4 linked regions of the Pigmentiphaga sp. H8 genome follow. The protein of the gene in region 1 interacts with the protein of each later gene in a pairwise test. Links are inferred from orthologs where the notes say so. Each region holds a gene or a part of one and is shown in the gene's direction. Other genes may lie near its edges. The genes, in order: ftsZ, EGT29_RS01540, rlmN and zapD.

Region 1 (3,064 bases):
GACGCCCGACGAAAAGGAACTGGGCGTGGCCCTGGTGGACATCGGCGGCGGCACGACCGACATCGCCATTTTCACCGGCGGCGCGATCCGCCACACCGCGGTCATTCCGATTGCCGGCGACCAGATCACCGGCGACGTCGCCGCGGCGCTGCGCACGCCCACGCCCGATGCCGAAGAGATCAAGCTGCGCTACGGCGTGGCCAAGCAGGTGCTGGCCAGCCCCGACGAACGCATCGAGGTGCCCGGGCTGGGCGACCGCGGGCCGCGCCAGTTGTCGCGCCAGGCGCTGGGCGCCGTGATCGAGCCGCGGGTCGAGGAACTGTTCACCTTCGTGCAGCAGGTGATCCGCGAGTCGGGCTACGACGAGCTGCTGTCGTCGGGCATCGTGCTGACCGGCGGCACCTCGCAGATGCCCGGCGTGGTGGAACTGGCCGAGGACATCTTCCTGAAGCCCGTGCGCCTGGGCGTGCCCGAATACACCGGCAGCCTGGCGGACGTGGTCCGCAGCCCGCGCTTCTCGACCGTGATGGGCCTTTTGGCCGAGGCCCGGCTGCAGCGCGTGCGCGGCCGCAAGGTGGCGCAGCAGACCGGAAATGTCACACAGGTTTTCTCTCGTATGAAAGAGTGGTTCCTGGGGAATTTTTGAAGCGATCCCCCGTCGCATACGTTGCCCGAATCGTGCAGTCCTTCGCAGTCCGATGAAGCAGTGCCCGTTCTTTGAGTCCGTGCAGTTGCAGGTCCAGAGTATCCAGCAGTCCGTTCAAACCAGTTTTTTTATTTGAGTCGAGGAGGTGCGTGACCGGGGAAGGTGAAACGTGAAGCGCGATCCCAAGGCGGGGTCAGTCAGATGGTCGATTCCGGCCCGATCACATTTCACATTTCACATTTCCCAGCCGCCACTTATCCGCCAGAACCCCCGGAGGTCATTATGAAATTCGAAATGCTAGACACCGATACCCGTGGAACGGTCATCAAGGTGGTGGGTGTGGGCGGCGCCGGCGGCAACGCCGTTGCTCACATGATCCGTCGCGGCGTGCAGGGCGTGGAGTTCATCTGCGCCAACACCGACATGCAGGCGCTGTCGCATACCAACGCGCCGGTGCAGATCCGCCTGGGCCGCAGCGGCCTGGGCGCCGGCGCCAAGCCCGAGCAGGGCCGCGCCGCCGCCGAGACCGCCCGCGAAGAAATCCGCGACGCGCTGCAGGGCGCCAACATGGTGTTCATCACCGCCGGCATGGGCGGCGGCACCGGTACCGGTGCCGGCCCGGTGGTGGCCGAGGTCGCCAAGGAACTCGGCATCCTGACGGTGGCCGTGGTGACCAAGCCCTTCAACTTCGAAGGCAGCAAGCGCATGCGCATGGCCGAGGAAGGCATCGACGCCCTGACGGAGCACGTGCATTCGCTGATCGTCGTGCTGAACGAGAACCTGTACGAACTGCTGGGCGAAGACGCCACGCAGGAAGACTGCTTCAAGTCCGCCGACGACATCCTGCACAACGCCTGCGCCGGCATCGCCGAGATCATCAACGTGGACGGCAACGTCAACGTCGACTTCGAAGACGTCAAGACCATCATGAGCGAGCAGGGCAAGGCCATGATGGGCACCGGCATCGCCAGCGGCGTGGACCGCGCCCGCGTGGCGTCCGAGCAGGCCATCGCGTGCCCGCTGCTGGAAGGCATCGACCTGAACGGCGCCCGCGGCGTGCTGGTCAACATCACCGCCAGCCGTTCGCTGAAGATGCGCGAGACCCGCGAGATCATGGACACCATCCGCAGCTACGCCGCGGAAGACGCCACCGTGATCTTCGGCGTGTCGTACGACGATGCGATGGGCGAAGACCTGCGCGTCACCGTCGTGGCGACCGGCCTGGGCCGCACCAAGGCCAAGCCGCAGCTGGTGCAGAACACCATGCAGCAACTGCGCACGGGCACGGACAACGTCCCGGCCTACAACGCCCAGGCGGGTGGCACCAACTACCACGACTACGACACGCCCACGGTCTTCCGCAACCCGCGGGATGCGTCGATGCGCGTGCAGGCGCTGGAAAGCTCGGGCATGGAGCACCTGGACATCCCGGCGTTCCTGCGCAAGCAGGCGGACTGACAGGCCGATAGACCCCCTCTGCGCGCTGACGCGTTCCCCCAGGAAACCGCGGATCTGGCTTAGCCAGTCCGCCGGTTTCGCCCCCTGGGGGGCGCGCGTAGCGCGTAGGGGGGGTATTTTTATTTGTTGCTTTGCTTGGGAGGGCGGCGGCGCGGGCCTATACTGCCCATCCGGTGTTTTTCCCTTCCATACAAGGAGTCTTCCATGACCATCAAAGTAGGCGATCGCGTCCCCGACGGTACCCTGACCGAGTTCATCGCCGTGGAGACCGAGGGCTGCTCGCTCGGCCCCAACGCGTTCCAGGTCGCGGATCTGGTCAAGGGCAAGAAGATTGCCGTGTTTGCCGTGCCGGGCGCCTTCACGCCCACCTGCTCGGCCAAGCACGTGCCCAGCTACCTGCAGAACCATGACGCCCTGAAGGCCAAGGGCGTGGACGAGATCTGGTGCGTGGCCACCAACGACGCGTTCGTGATGGGTGCCTGGGCCAAGGACCAGGGCAGCCAGGGCAAGGTCCGCATGCTGGCCGACGGTTCGGCCAAGTGGACCAAGGCGCTGGGCCTGGAGTTCGACCTGACCGAGCGTGGCATGGGCGTGCGTTCGCAGCGCTATTCCATGCTGCTGGACGACGGCGCCGTCAAGGTGCTGAACGTCGAGGCGCCCGGCAAGTACGAAATCAGCGACGCGGAAACCTTGCTCAAGCAGCTGTAATTCCGTTTCCGGCACGGCCGCGGCACGGTGTGCGCGGCCGTATCGGAACCTGTGGCGTCCGACCCGCTCTAACACGGAAACGTTACAATATAGTATTAACCCGGATTCCTAGCCGCCATGCTTTGCCAGCGCACAATAAAAAGCGTCACTCGAACCACCGGAGTCGGTCTGCATTCCGGGCGGCGCGTCGAGATCACGCTGCGTCCGGCGGCGCCCAATACCGGCATCGTCTTCCACCGCATCGACCTGCCC
Region 2 (2,847 bases), 4.6 Mb from region 1 along the record:
TTGTGGGCGATGGGGATGCCGGTCAGCTGGCCGGCCTGGCCGCCCGCCAGTGCGGCGTCGGCGGCGCGGGCCTGGGCCAGCGTCAGTTCGGGGTCCACGTGCAGGAAGGCGTTGAGTTCGTGGCGGGCGGCAATGGCCTCGAGCGCGCTCTGCGCCAGTTCGACGGCCGAGACCCGGCGCTCGTCCAGGGCCTTGCGCAGCTCGGCGATGCCGGCGAATTCGGTGTGCAGGGGTTGTGGCATGGGCTTACTCGATGACCTTGGGCACCAGGAACAGGCCGTCCTGGACGGCCGGGGCGTTGGCCAGCAGGGCGTCGCGCGATTCGGCGGTGGCCGGCTCGGTGGCGGCGTCCTCGCGCAGGCGCAGGACCACGTCCTCGATGGCCGAGATGGGATGGGTGAGCGGTTCCACGCCCTGGGTATCGACCGCCTGCAATTGCTCGATCAGGCCGAAGATGCCGTTCAGGTCCTTCAGGACGCGGGCCTGGGTGTCGCCCGCAAGTTCGAGACGGGCCAGCCGCGCGATGCGCGTGACGTCGGTTTCGGTAAGCGCCATGGCAGTGTGATGGAAAGGCGGCGAAACGGCGTCGGACGGGGCTCTGGCGCGCTTCGGGGCCGGGTGGGTCGTAGCACTGCTTCGAAGACCGCAGAATCGAGAATAATGCAGAACTTTGATGCAGTTTCAGGGTATTGAAGCAGGATTATAAGTTATCATTTCGCGTTTACCGGACCCGCCCACCCCGCATCCGTTCTTCATAAAAGATTCCCGATGTTCAGTTTCCTGCGCAGTTATTTTTCCAATGATCTGGCGATCGACCTTGGCACCGCCAACACGCTGATCTACGTCCGCAGCAAGGGCATCGTGCTGAACGAACCCTCGGTGGTGGCCATCCGCCAGGAAGGCGGGCCCAGCGGCAAGAAAACGATCCAGGCGGTGGGCAAGGAAGCCAAGCAGATGCTGGGCCGCGTGCCCGGCAACATCGAAGCCATCCGTCCCATGAAGGACGGCGTGATCGCCGACTTCACCGTGACCGAGCAGATGCTCAAGCAGTTCATCCGCATGGTCCACCCCAAGGGCCTGTTCGCCCCCAGCCCCCGCATCATCATCTGCGTTCCCTGCGGCTCCACGCAGGTCGAGCGCCGGGCGATCCGGGAATCGGCCCTGGGCGCGGGCGCCAGCCAGGTCTTCCTGATCGAGGAACCCATGGCCGCGGCCATCGGCGCCGGCCTGTCGGTCTCCGACGCCAGCGGCTCGATGGTGGTGGACATCGGCGGCGGCACCACCGAGGTCGCCGTGATCTCGCTGGGCGGCATGGTCTACAAGGGTTCGGTGCGCGTGGGCGGCGACAAGTTCGACGAGGCCATCGTCAACTACATCCGCCGCAACTACGGCATGCTGATCGGCGAACCCACGGCCGAACTCATCAAGAAGGCCATCGGATCGGCGTTCCCCGGGTCCGAGGTCAAGGAAATGGAAGTCAAGGGCCGCAACCTGTCCGAAGGCATCCCTCGCAGCTTCACCGTTTCCTCCAATGAAATCCTCGAGGCCCTGACCGATCCGCTGAACCAGATCGTCTCGGCCGTGAAGATCGCGCTGGAGCAGACCCCGCCCGAACTGGGCGCCGACATCACCGAGAAGGGCATCATGCTGACCGGCGGCGGCGCGCTGCTGCGCGACCTGGACCGCCTGTTGCAGGAAGAAACCGGCCTGCCCGTCATCGTGGCCGAGGACCCGCTGACCTGCGTGGTGCGCGGCTGCGGCCAGGCGCTCGAGCGCATGGACAAACTGGGCGCCATCTTCACGAACGAGTAATCTTTCCTCATGGTTGCCATCGCGACGGGGCGAAGCGGCTGACAAGCGGTTCGCCCCGGTCTTTTTTCATCGGGACCTGTCCCGGCATCGCCGGACGCTGGACCAATCTCCATGCAATACAGTCCACCGTCGTTTTTCAAGCAGGGGCCGCCGGCCTTGGTCCGGCTGGCGTTCTTCGTTTTCCTGTCCCTGGTCATGCTGGTGGTCGACACCCGCATGCGGGCGCTCGACGCCTTGCGCGAAGCGGTCAGCGTGGTGCTGTACCCGTTCCAGCGCGTCATGCTGCTGCCCCGGGACGGCGTGCGCTACGTGGCCGATTTCTTCGAGGTCAATAGCAGCGTACAGCAGGAAATCGAGCTGATGCGCCGCCAGCGCATCGAGATGGCCCAGTCCACCGCCCAGGCCGCGCAACTGGCCTCCGAGAACGCCCAGTTGCGCCGGCTGCTGGGCGCCAGCGAACGCGTCCCGGCCCCCGCCGTCCTGGTACAGGTGCTGTACGAGTCGCGCGACGCGTTCTCGCGCCGGCTGATCATCGACAAGGGCAGCCACTACGGCATCATCGCCGGCATGCCGGTCATCGACGACGGCGGCGTGGTGGGGCAGGTGGTGCGCACCTCGCCCATGACCTCCGAGGTCGCGCTGCTGACCGACCGCGTGCAGTCCATTCCCATCCAGGTGCTGCGCAACGGCTTGCGCGGCATCACGTCCGGCGGCGAGATCCCGGGCCGGCTGGGCCTGCGGTTCATGGCGTCCGACGCCGACATCCAGGTGGGCGACACCCTGGTCACCAGCGGGCTGGACGGCATCTATCCCGAGGGCCTGCCCGTGGCCACGGTCGAATCGGTCGAGCGCGACGCCAGTTCCGGCTTCGCCCGCATCCTGTGCAAGCCGGTGGCCGGCGTGGAGCGCTACCGGCATTTCCTGGTGCTGCAGACCATCAAGCCGCAGGAACTTAACAACGCGCCGGGGGACGAATCCTCCAAAAGTGAACAGTCGGACAAGTCGTCCCCATCATCCATGGCGCCCCGCGCTACC
Region 3 (2,945 bases), 2.1 Mb from region 1 along the record:
GGGATCAGCGACAGCGCCAGCAGCCAGTAGGTGTTGCGCAACACGCGATTGCGCGCGACCTCGCCGGGCGCAGCCCCGGTCCGGTTGAAGGGAGAAGTGCGTAGATCGTTCATGGTCGAGCGACTCCTTGTGGTCTTTTTGCTCTGTTTCGCCCCGCGAGGGCATGGTGTGTCTGACACCAAGTATGCCGCAGGGTTCCGCCTGGTTCCAGTAGGGCCGGCACGGTGCGTCCGGGGTGGGCAGGGGTAGCGGTCCTGTCAAGGAGCCGTGATACAATTTAACGTTTAAGTTCCCCTCAAAGTATTTGTTTTTATTGGAGTTTTTGATGGCTATCGAGCGCACCCTTTCGATCATCAAGCCGGACGCCGTTTCCAAGAACGTCATCGGCCAGATCGTTTCCCGTTTCGAGGCTGCCGGCCTCAAGGTCATCGCCGCGCGCATGATGCAGCTCTCGCGCAGCGACGCCGAGCGCTTCTACGCCGTGCACGCCGCGCGCCCGTTCTTCAAGGACCTGGTCGACTTCATGGTCTCCGGTCCCGTGTTCGTGCAGGTCCTGGAAGGCGAGAGCGCCATCCAGAAGAACCGCGACCTGATGGGCGCGACCGATCCCAAGAAGGCCGAGAAGGGCACGATCCGCGCCGATTTCGCCGACAGCATCGACGCCAACGCCGTGCACGGCTCGGACGCCGTCGAGACCGCCAAGGTCGAAGTCGCCTTCTTTTTCCCCGAACTGAACATCCACAGCCGCTGAGCCTGGATGTCCGTTTTTCCCAGGAGGCCGGGATGAATACTATCTCGCCGCTCGCCGAAGCCGCCCAGGCCGAGGCTACACGTTCCGAATCCCCGCGCATCAACCTGCTGGGGCTGGACGGGGCCGAGCTCGCCTCGCTGGTGGAAAACTGGGGGGACAAGCCGTTTCGCGCCAAGCAGCTTCAGCGCTGGCTGCACCAGCGCGGCGTGGACGATTTCGAGCAGATGTCGGATCTGGCCAAGTCCTTCCGCGAGAAGCTCGCGCGGCAGTGCGAGATACGGCTGCCCGAGGTCGTCACCGCCCACAAGTCGGCCGACGGCACGCGCAAGTGGCTGCTCGACGTCGGCAACGGCAACGCGATCGAAACCGTGTTCATCCCCGAGGACGACCGCGGCACGCTGTGCATCTCGACGCAGGCGGGCTGCACCGTGGCCTGCCGGTTCTGCTCCACCGGCCACCAGGGCTTCAACCGCAACCTGGGGGTGGACGAGATCATCGGCCAGCTGTGGCTGGCGCGCCGCACGGTCGAGGCCGACCGCGAGGGCGCGCGGCTGTCGGGCGGCATGCCCGCGCCGCTGGGTACCCAGGACGACCGGGTCATCAGCAACGTCGTCATGATGGGCATGGGCGAGCCCCTGCTCAACTACGACAACACGGTCTCGGCGCTGCGCCTGATGCTGGACGACAATGCCTATGGCCTGTCGCGCCGCCGGGTCACGGTGTCGACCTCGGGCGTGGTGCCCATGATGGACCGCCTCGCGCGCGACTGTCCGGTCGCGCTGGCGGTGTCGCTGCACGCGCCCAACGACGCGCTGCGCGACGACCTGGTGCCGCTGAACCGCAAGTATCCGCTGCGCGAACTGATCGCGGCGTGCCAGCGCTACCTGGAGTTCGCCCCGCGCGACTTCATCACGTTCGAATACGTCATGCTCGACGGCATCAACGATGGCGACGAGCATGCCAAGCAATTGATAGACATTGCGCGGCAGGTGTCGTGCAAGTTCAACCTCATTCCGTTCAATCCCTTCCCGCAGTCCGGGCTCAAGCGTTCGCCCATGGCCCGGGTCCGGCTGTTCGCGCAGCGCCTGATGGACGCCGGCATCGTCACCACCGTGCGCAAGACGCGCGGCGACGACATCGACGCGGCCTGCGGACAGTTGGCCGGCGAGGTCAAGGATCGTACCCGCCTGAAGGAACGCCTGGCGGGCGAGACCCGGTTTGGCCGTATCGTGGAGGTGCGCGAATGATGCAACCGCGGTGCCGGGCCGGCCGTTGCGGCAGGGCCGGACAAGGAGTCGTCGATGTCTGAACCCCACGAAACCGGTGCCGCCGGCAGGCAGGAGGGCCCGGCGCCCACTGCCGGCTCGCCGTCTTCGTCGTCGGTCGGCCGGGAACTGGCGCGCCTGCGCGAGGCACGCGGCTGGTCGCAGGAATACGTGTCCGACCGCCTGAAGTTCGCCGTGCGCCAGATCCGCGCGCTCGAGAACGAACAGTGGAACGAGCTGCCGCAGGGCATGCCGCTGCGCGGCTTCGTGCGCAACTACGCGCGGTTGCTGGACCAGGATCCGGCGCCGATGCTGCAGGCGCTGTCGCCCCAGTTGCAGGTGGCCGATCCGGTATCGCTGGAACAGGCCTCGTCGCTGTCCAGCCCGCTGGCGCATTCGTCGGGCCGGACCTGGCCGGTGGCCGCCAGCCGCAGGCGGCTGGCCCCCTGGCTGGTCGGCGGCGTGATGGCGGTGCTGGCGCTGGTGCTGCTGGGCTACGCGCTCAGCCAGCAAGGCAAGCTGTCGTTCGGGCAGGCTTCCACGGCCAGCCTGGATACGCCCGCGGCTGGCACGACCTCGGTTCAGACCGAGGCGCCGCTGGCCCCGGCCGAGCCGCCGCCCGCCGTGCCGCAGGAAGTCGTGCCCGCGGCGGCTGCGCCCGTCGCGCCCGAACCAGCGCCGGCGCCGGAGCCGCCGGCGGCGGCCCCGGCTCCGGCGCCCGGCCTGTCGATGACGATGCGGCAGGCAAGCTGGGTCGAAGTGCGGCGCGCCGACGGCACCGTGGCCGTGTCGCGGATCATCGCCGCTGGCGAGCCCTACGAGCTGGATGTGGCGGGAGCGCCGTACCGTGTCGTGATCGGCAACGTCAACGGGGTAGACTTGACCTGGCGCGGCACGCCCGTCGACCTCGCGCCGTATCGCCGGGACAA
Region 4 (2,800 bases), 4.0 Mb from region 1 along the record:
AAGTCGAGCGCGCCAGCCAGGCCATGGCGCTGATGGCCGAAGGCGCGGACGGCCAGTTGTCCATCGGGGTGACGGCCACGGTCTCGACCGGGCTCCTGCCCGACAGCGTGGCCCTGCTGCTGGCGCGGCGGCCCGAGACCCGTCTGTCCATTACCGAGTCGACCCTGGACCAGCTCCTGCCGCTGTTGCTGGAGCGTCGCCTGGACTTCGTGGTGACGCGCCTGGAAGGCGATGCCATCGACGGCCGCCTGCGCTGCACGCCGGTCTATAGCGAAAGCATCGCGGTGGCCGCGCCGCCGTCGCATCCGCTGGCCGGCCGCCGGGGGCTGGCCTGGGCGGACCTGGAGGGATGCGGCTGGGTGGTACCGCCCCAGGGCAATCCGCTGCGCCGCGAACTGGACGCCGAGTTCGCGCTGGCCGGCCTGCCCGCGCCCCGCTACCGGGTCGAGGCCGTCGGCATCCTGATGCTGGTGGCGATGATGCAGCGGGCCCATCTGCTGACCGCGCTGTCGCGCCGCGTGCTGCGCTATTTTCAGGCCGCCGGCCAACTGGTGGCGCTGGACCTGCCCACGCGCCGGCAGGGCATGGTGGGCATCCTGCGCCATCGCGATGCGCCCGACACCTCGCTGCATCGCGACTTCCACGAAGTCCTGCTGGAAGCGGCCGACGCGGCGGGCGTCACAACTCGAAACCGCATTGCGGGGCCGCCTGCTTCAAAGTAGGGGGTGATCGAGCTACGGTTGAGTGTTTTTCCCGTTGGCTCCGTACCTACAATGGAGGTGTTCCGAAGCGCCCGCGCAAGGCGCCGTTCGGAAGCGGGCAAGGCAAGTGTCGCCGTGTCCATGCCGTACAGGTATATTTCTACGAAATTCCGATTCCGGACGGTCTACGTGGTTCTTTACGAATACCCATTCAACGAGCGCGTCCGAACGCTGCTGCGTCTGGAAAGCCTCTTCGACAATCTGTTCTTCTTCGTGCGGCAACCGGATGCCCGCGGGCATCACGTCGCATTGACCACGCTGTTCGAAATCCTGGATGTGTCGGCGCGGGCCGATCTCAAGTCCGAACTGCTCCAGGACCTGGAGCGCTATCGCCAATCCCTGAGTTCGCTGCGCGAGCATCCCGGCGTCGATCGCCAGACCCTGGACGTCATGCTGTCCAGCATCGAGCAGGCCGCGGGCGCGCTCGTGGCCCAGGGCAAGACCGGCCAGCCGCTGCGGCAGAACGAATGGCTGACCAGCATACGCAGCCGCCTGGCGATCCCGGGCGGCGCCTGCGAATTCGACGTCCCGTCCTTCCACGCCTGGAAGCACAAGCCCGTCGAGCATCGCGTCCAGGACCTGGCCCAGTGGGTCGAACCCTTCCTGCCCATACGCGACGGCCTGGCCATCGTGCTGAAGATGCTGCGCGAATCGGGCCGGCAGGTCGCGGTGGTGGCCGAGGGCGGCGCCTTCCAGCAGATGCTGGGCGGCAAGGCCTACCAGCTGCTGCGCATCTATGTCGACGAGGCGCTGGGCGTGTTCCCCGAGGTCAGCGCCAACAAGTACATGGTGTCGGTGCGCTTCTCGTCCCAGGGAGGCGATCTGAAGCCGCAGCCGGTGGCGGCCGACGTGCCCTTCCAGCTGACGCTGTGCAACAGCTTCTGAAGGCGGCGCATCGCTCGTCCCCTGGCTACAATGCGGCCATGGTCAAGAAAGTCAAATGCCCCACATGCGCCAGGCCGGCTCCATGGAGCCCCGACAACGCCTGGCGGCCCTTCTGCTCCGAACGCTGCCGCCAGATCGACCTGGGAGCGTGGGCGGCCGAGAAATTCGCCATACCCGGCGCGCCCCTGGAAACCGACGACCTGAGCGGGGATTCCTCGGGCCGGCTGTTTCCTTCGCCGCAGTCGATGAACTGAGCTAGGAGTTCTCCAGCAGCGTCCGGATGTCCAGCGACCGCAGCAGTTGCATGGTCTCCCGCGTCAACCGGGTCAGCGGCTGGAGCCGCGCCGTGCACATGATCAGGTTGTTGTGCATGGACGGCGAGTGCACGCGGGCGGTGGCCAGCGTGCCGGCGCGGCGCTGCGGCCCGATGGCGCTGGCCGACAGCAGCGCGTAGCCTTCCCCGCTTTCGGCCAGGGCCACCATGGTGTGCACCGCGTTGACCTCGGCAACGATGTCCAGCGCGATGCCGCGCCGGCGGCAGGCCGCATCCACCACCGCGCGGATGGTGTTGGGCTCGCAGGGCAGGATCAGTGGGTAGTCCGCCAGCGCATCGACCGGCAGCGACTCCGGCAGGCGTTCGCCCGGACCGGGCACGCATCCCACCAGCATCAGTTCCTCCTGGAATACCGGCTCGTAGTCCAGCGTTTCGCCCGGGGCGGGGTCGTACAGCAGCGCGACGTCGACCCGGCCTTCGTGCAGCCACTCCCGCAGGCTGACGCTCAGTCCTTCGGTCACGGTCAGCGCGGCGCCGGGCAGGCGTTCGCGGAAGCCGCGCACCAGGCTGGGCGCCAGCAGATGGGCGATGCGCGGCGGAAAGCCGACCACGATCTTGCCCCGCGGCACCGCCTTCAGTTCGTGGATTTCCTGGCGCGCGGTGGCCAGGCGGGCCAGGACGACCCGGGCGTGTTCCAGCAGGCGCCTGCCGGCCTCGGTCGGTTCCACGCCGCGGCCGTTGCGGTAGAGCAGGTGTTCGTGCAGCTCCACTTCCAGCAGGCGGATCTGCCGGCTCAGGGAAGGCTGGGTCATTTCGAGCACCATGGCGGCGCGTGTGAAGCTGCCGGCGTCGACGACCTGGACGAAGTACTCAAGTTGCT

What was found.
Region 2: the proteins of ftsZ (region 1) and EGT29_RS01540 interact in binary tests that used the Escherichia coli proteins (3 or more experiments, as listed by UniProt). The link is inferred for Pigmentiphaga sp. H8 from one-to-one orthologs.
Region 3: the proteins of ftsZ (region 1) and rlmN interact in binary tests that used the Escherichia coli proteins (3 or more experiments, as listed by UniProt). The link is inferred for Pigmentiphaga sp. H8 from one-to-one orthologs.
Region 4: the proteins of ftsZ (region 1) and zapD interact in binary tests that used the Escherichia coli proteins (3 or more experiments, as listed by UniProt). The link is inferred for Pigmentiphaga sp. H8 from one-to-one orthologs.

Annotation. Positions count from the first base shown.
Region 1 is NZ_CP033966.1:4,960,570-4,963,633, reverse strand. Bases 22-3,014 are described here. They hold ftsZ (cell division protein FtsZ), read left to right. Parts: upstream 22-925; coding sequence 926-2,104; downstream 2,105-3,014. Other genes in these bases: lpxC (UDP-3-O-acyl-N-acetylglucosamine deacetylase), read left to right, coding at 2,930-3,014; EGT29_RS23335 (peroxiredoxin), read left to right, coding at 2,309-2,812; ftsA (cell division protein FtsA), read left to right, coding at 22-646. Outside these bases: more of ftsA, read left to right, coding at 1-21; more of lpxC, read left to right, coding at 3,015-3,064. UniProt on the Escherichia coli protein: Essential cell division protein that forms a contractile ring structure (Z ring) at the future cell division site. The regulation of the ring assembly controls the timing and the location of cell division.
Region 2 is NZ_CP033966.1:319,936-322,782, forward strand. The notes cover bases 15-2,790. They hold EGT29_RS01540 (rod shape-determining protein), read left to right. Parts: upstream 15-768; coding sequence 769-1,812; downstream 1,813-2,790. Other genes in these bases: gatA (Asp-tRNA(Asn)/Glu-tRNA(Gln) amidotransferase subunit GatA), read right to left, coding at 15-242; gatC (Asp-tRNA(Asn)/Glu-tRNA(Gln) amidotransferase subunit GatC), read right to left, coding at 247-555; mreC (rod shape-determining protein MreC), read left to right, coding at 1,924-2,790. Outside these bases: more of gatA, read right to left, coding at 1-14; more of mreC, read left to right, coding at 2,791-2,847. UniProt on the Escherichia coli protein: Forms membrane-associated dynamic filaments that are essential for cell shape determination. Acts by regulating cell wall synthesis and cell elongation, and thus cell shape.
Region 3 is NZ_CP033966.1:2,816,919-2,819,863, forward strand. Bases 17-2,890 are described here. They hold rlmN (23S rRNA (adenine(2503)-C(2))-methyltransferase RlmN), read left to right. Parts: upstream 17-783; coding sequence 784-1,998; downstream 1,999-2,890. Other genes in these bases: EGT29_RS13385 (Bax inhibitor-1/YccA family protein), read right to left, coding at 17-113; ndk (nucleoside-diphosphate kinase), read left to right, coding at 326-751; EGT29_RS13400 (RodZ domain-containing protein), read left to right, coding at 2,053-2,890. In the rest of the region: more of EGT29_RS13385, read right to left, coding at 1-16; more of EGT29_RS13400, read left to right, coding at 2,891-2,945.
Region 4 is NZ_CP033966.1:928,560-931,359, forward strand. Bases 40-2,768 are described here. They hold zapD (cell division protein ZapD), read left to right. Parts: upstream 40-890; coding sequence 891-1,646; downstream 1,647-2,768. Other genes in these bases: EGT29_RS04500 (LysR family transcriptional regulator), read left to right, coding at 40-722; EGT29_RS04510 (DNA gyrase inhibitor YacG), read left to right, coding at 1,685-1,900; EGT29_RS04515 (LysR substrate-binding domain-containing protein), read right to left, coding at 1,902-2,768. In the rest of the region: more of EGT29_RS04500, read left to right, coding at 1-39; more of EGT29_RS04515, read right to left, coding at 2,769-2,800. UniProt on the Escherichia coli protein: Cell division factor that enhances FtsZ-ring assembly. Directly interacts with FtsZ and promotes bundling of FtsZ protofilaments, with a reduction in FtsZ GTPase activity.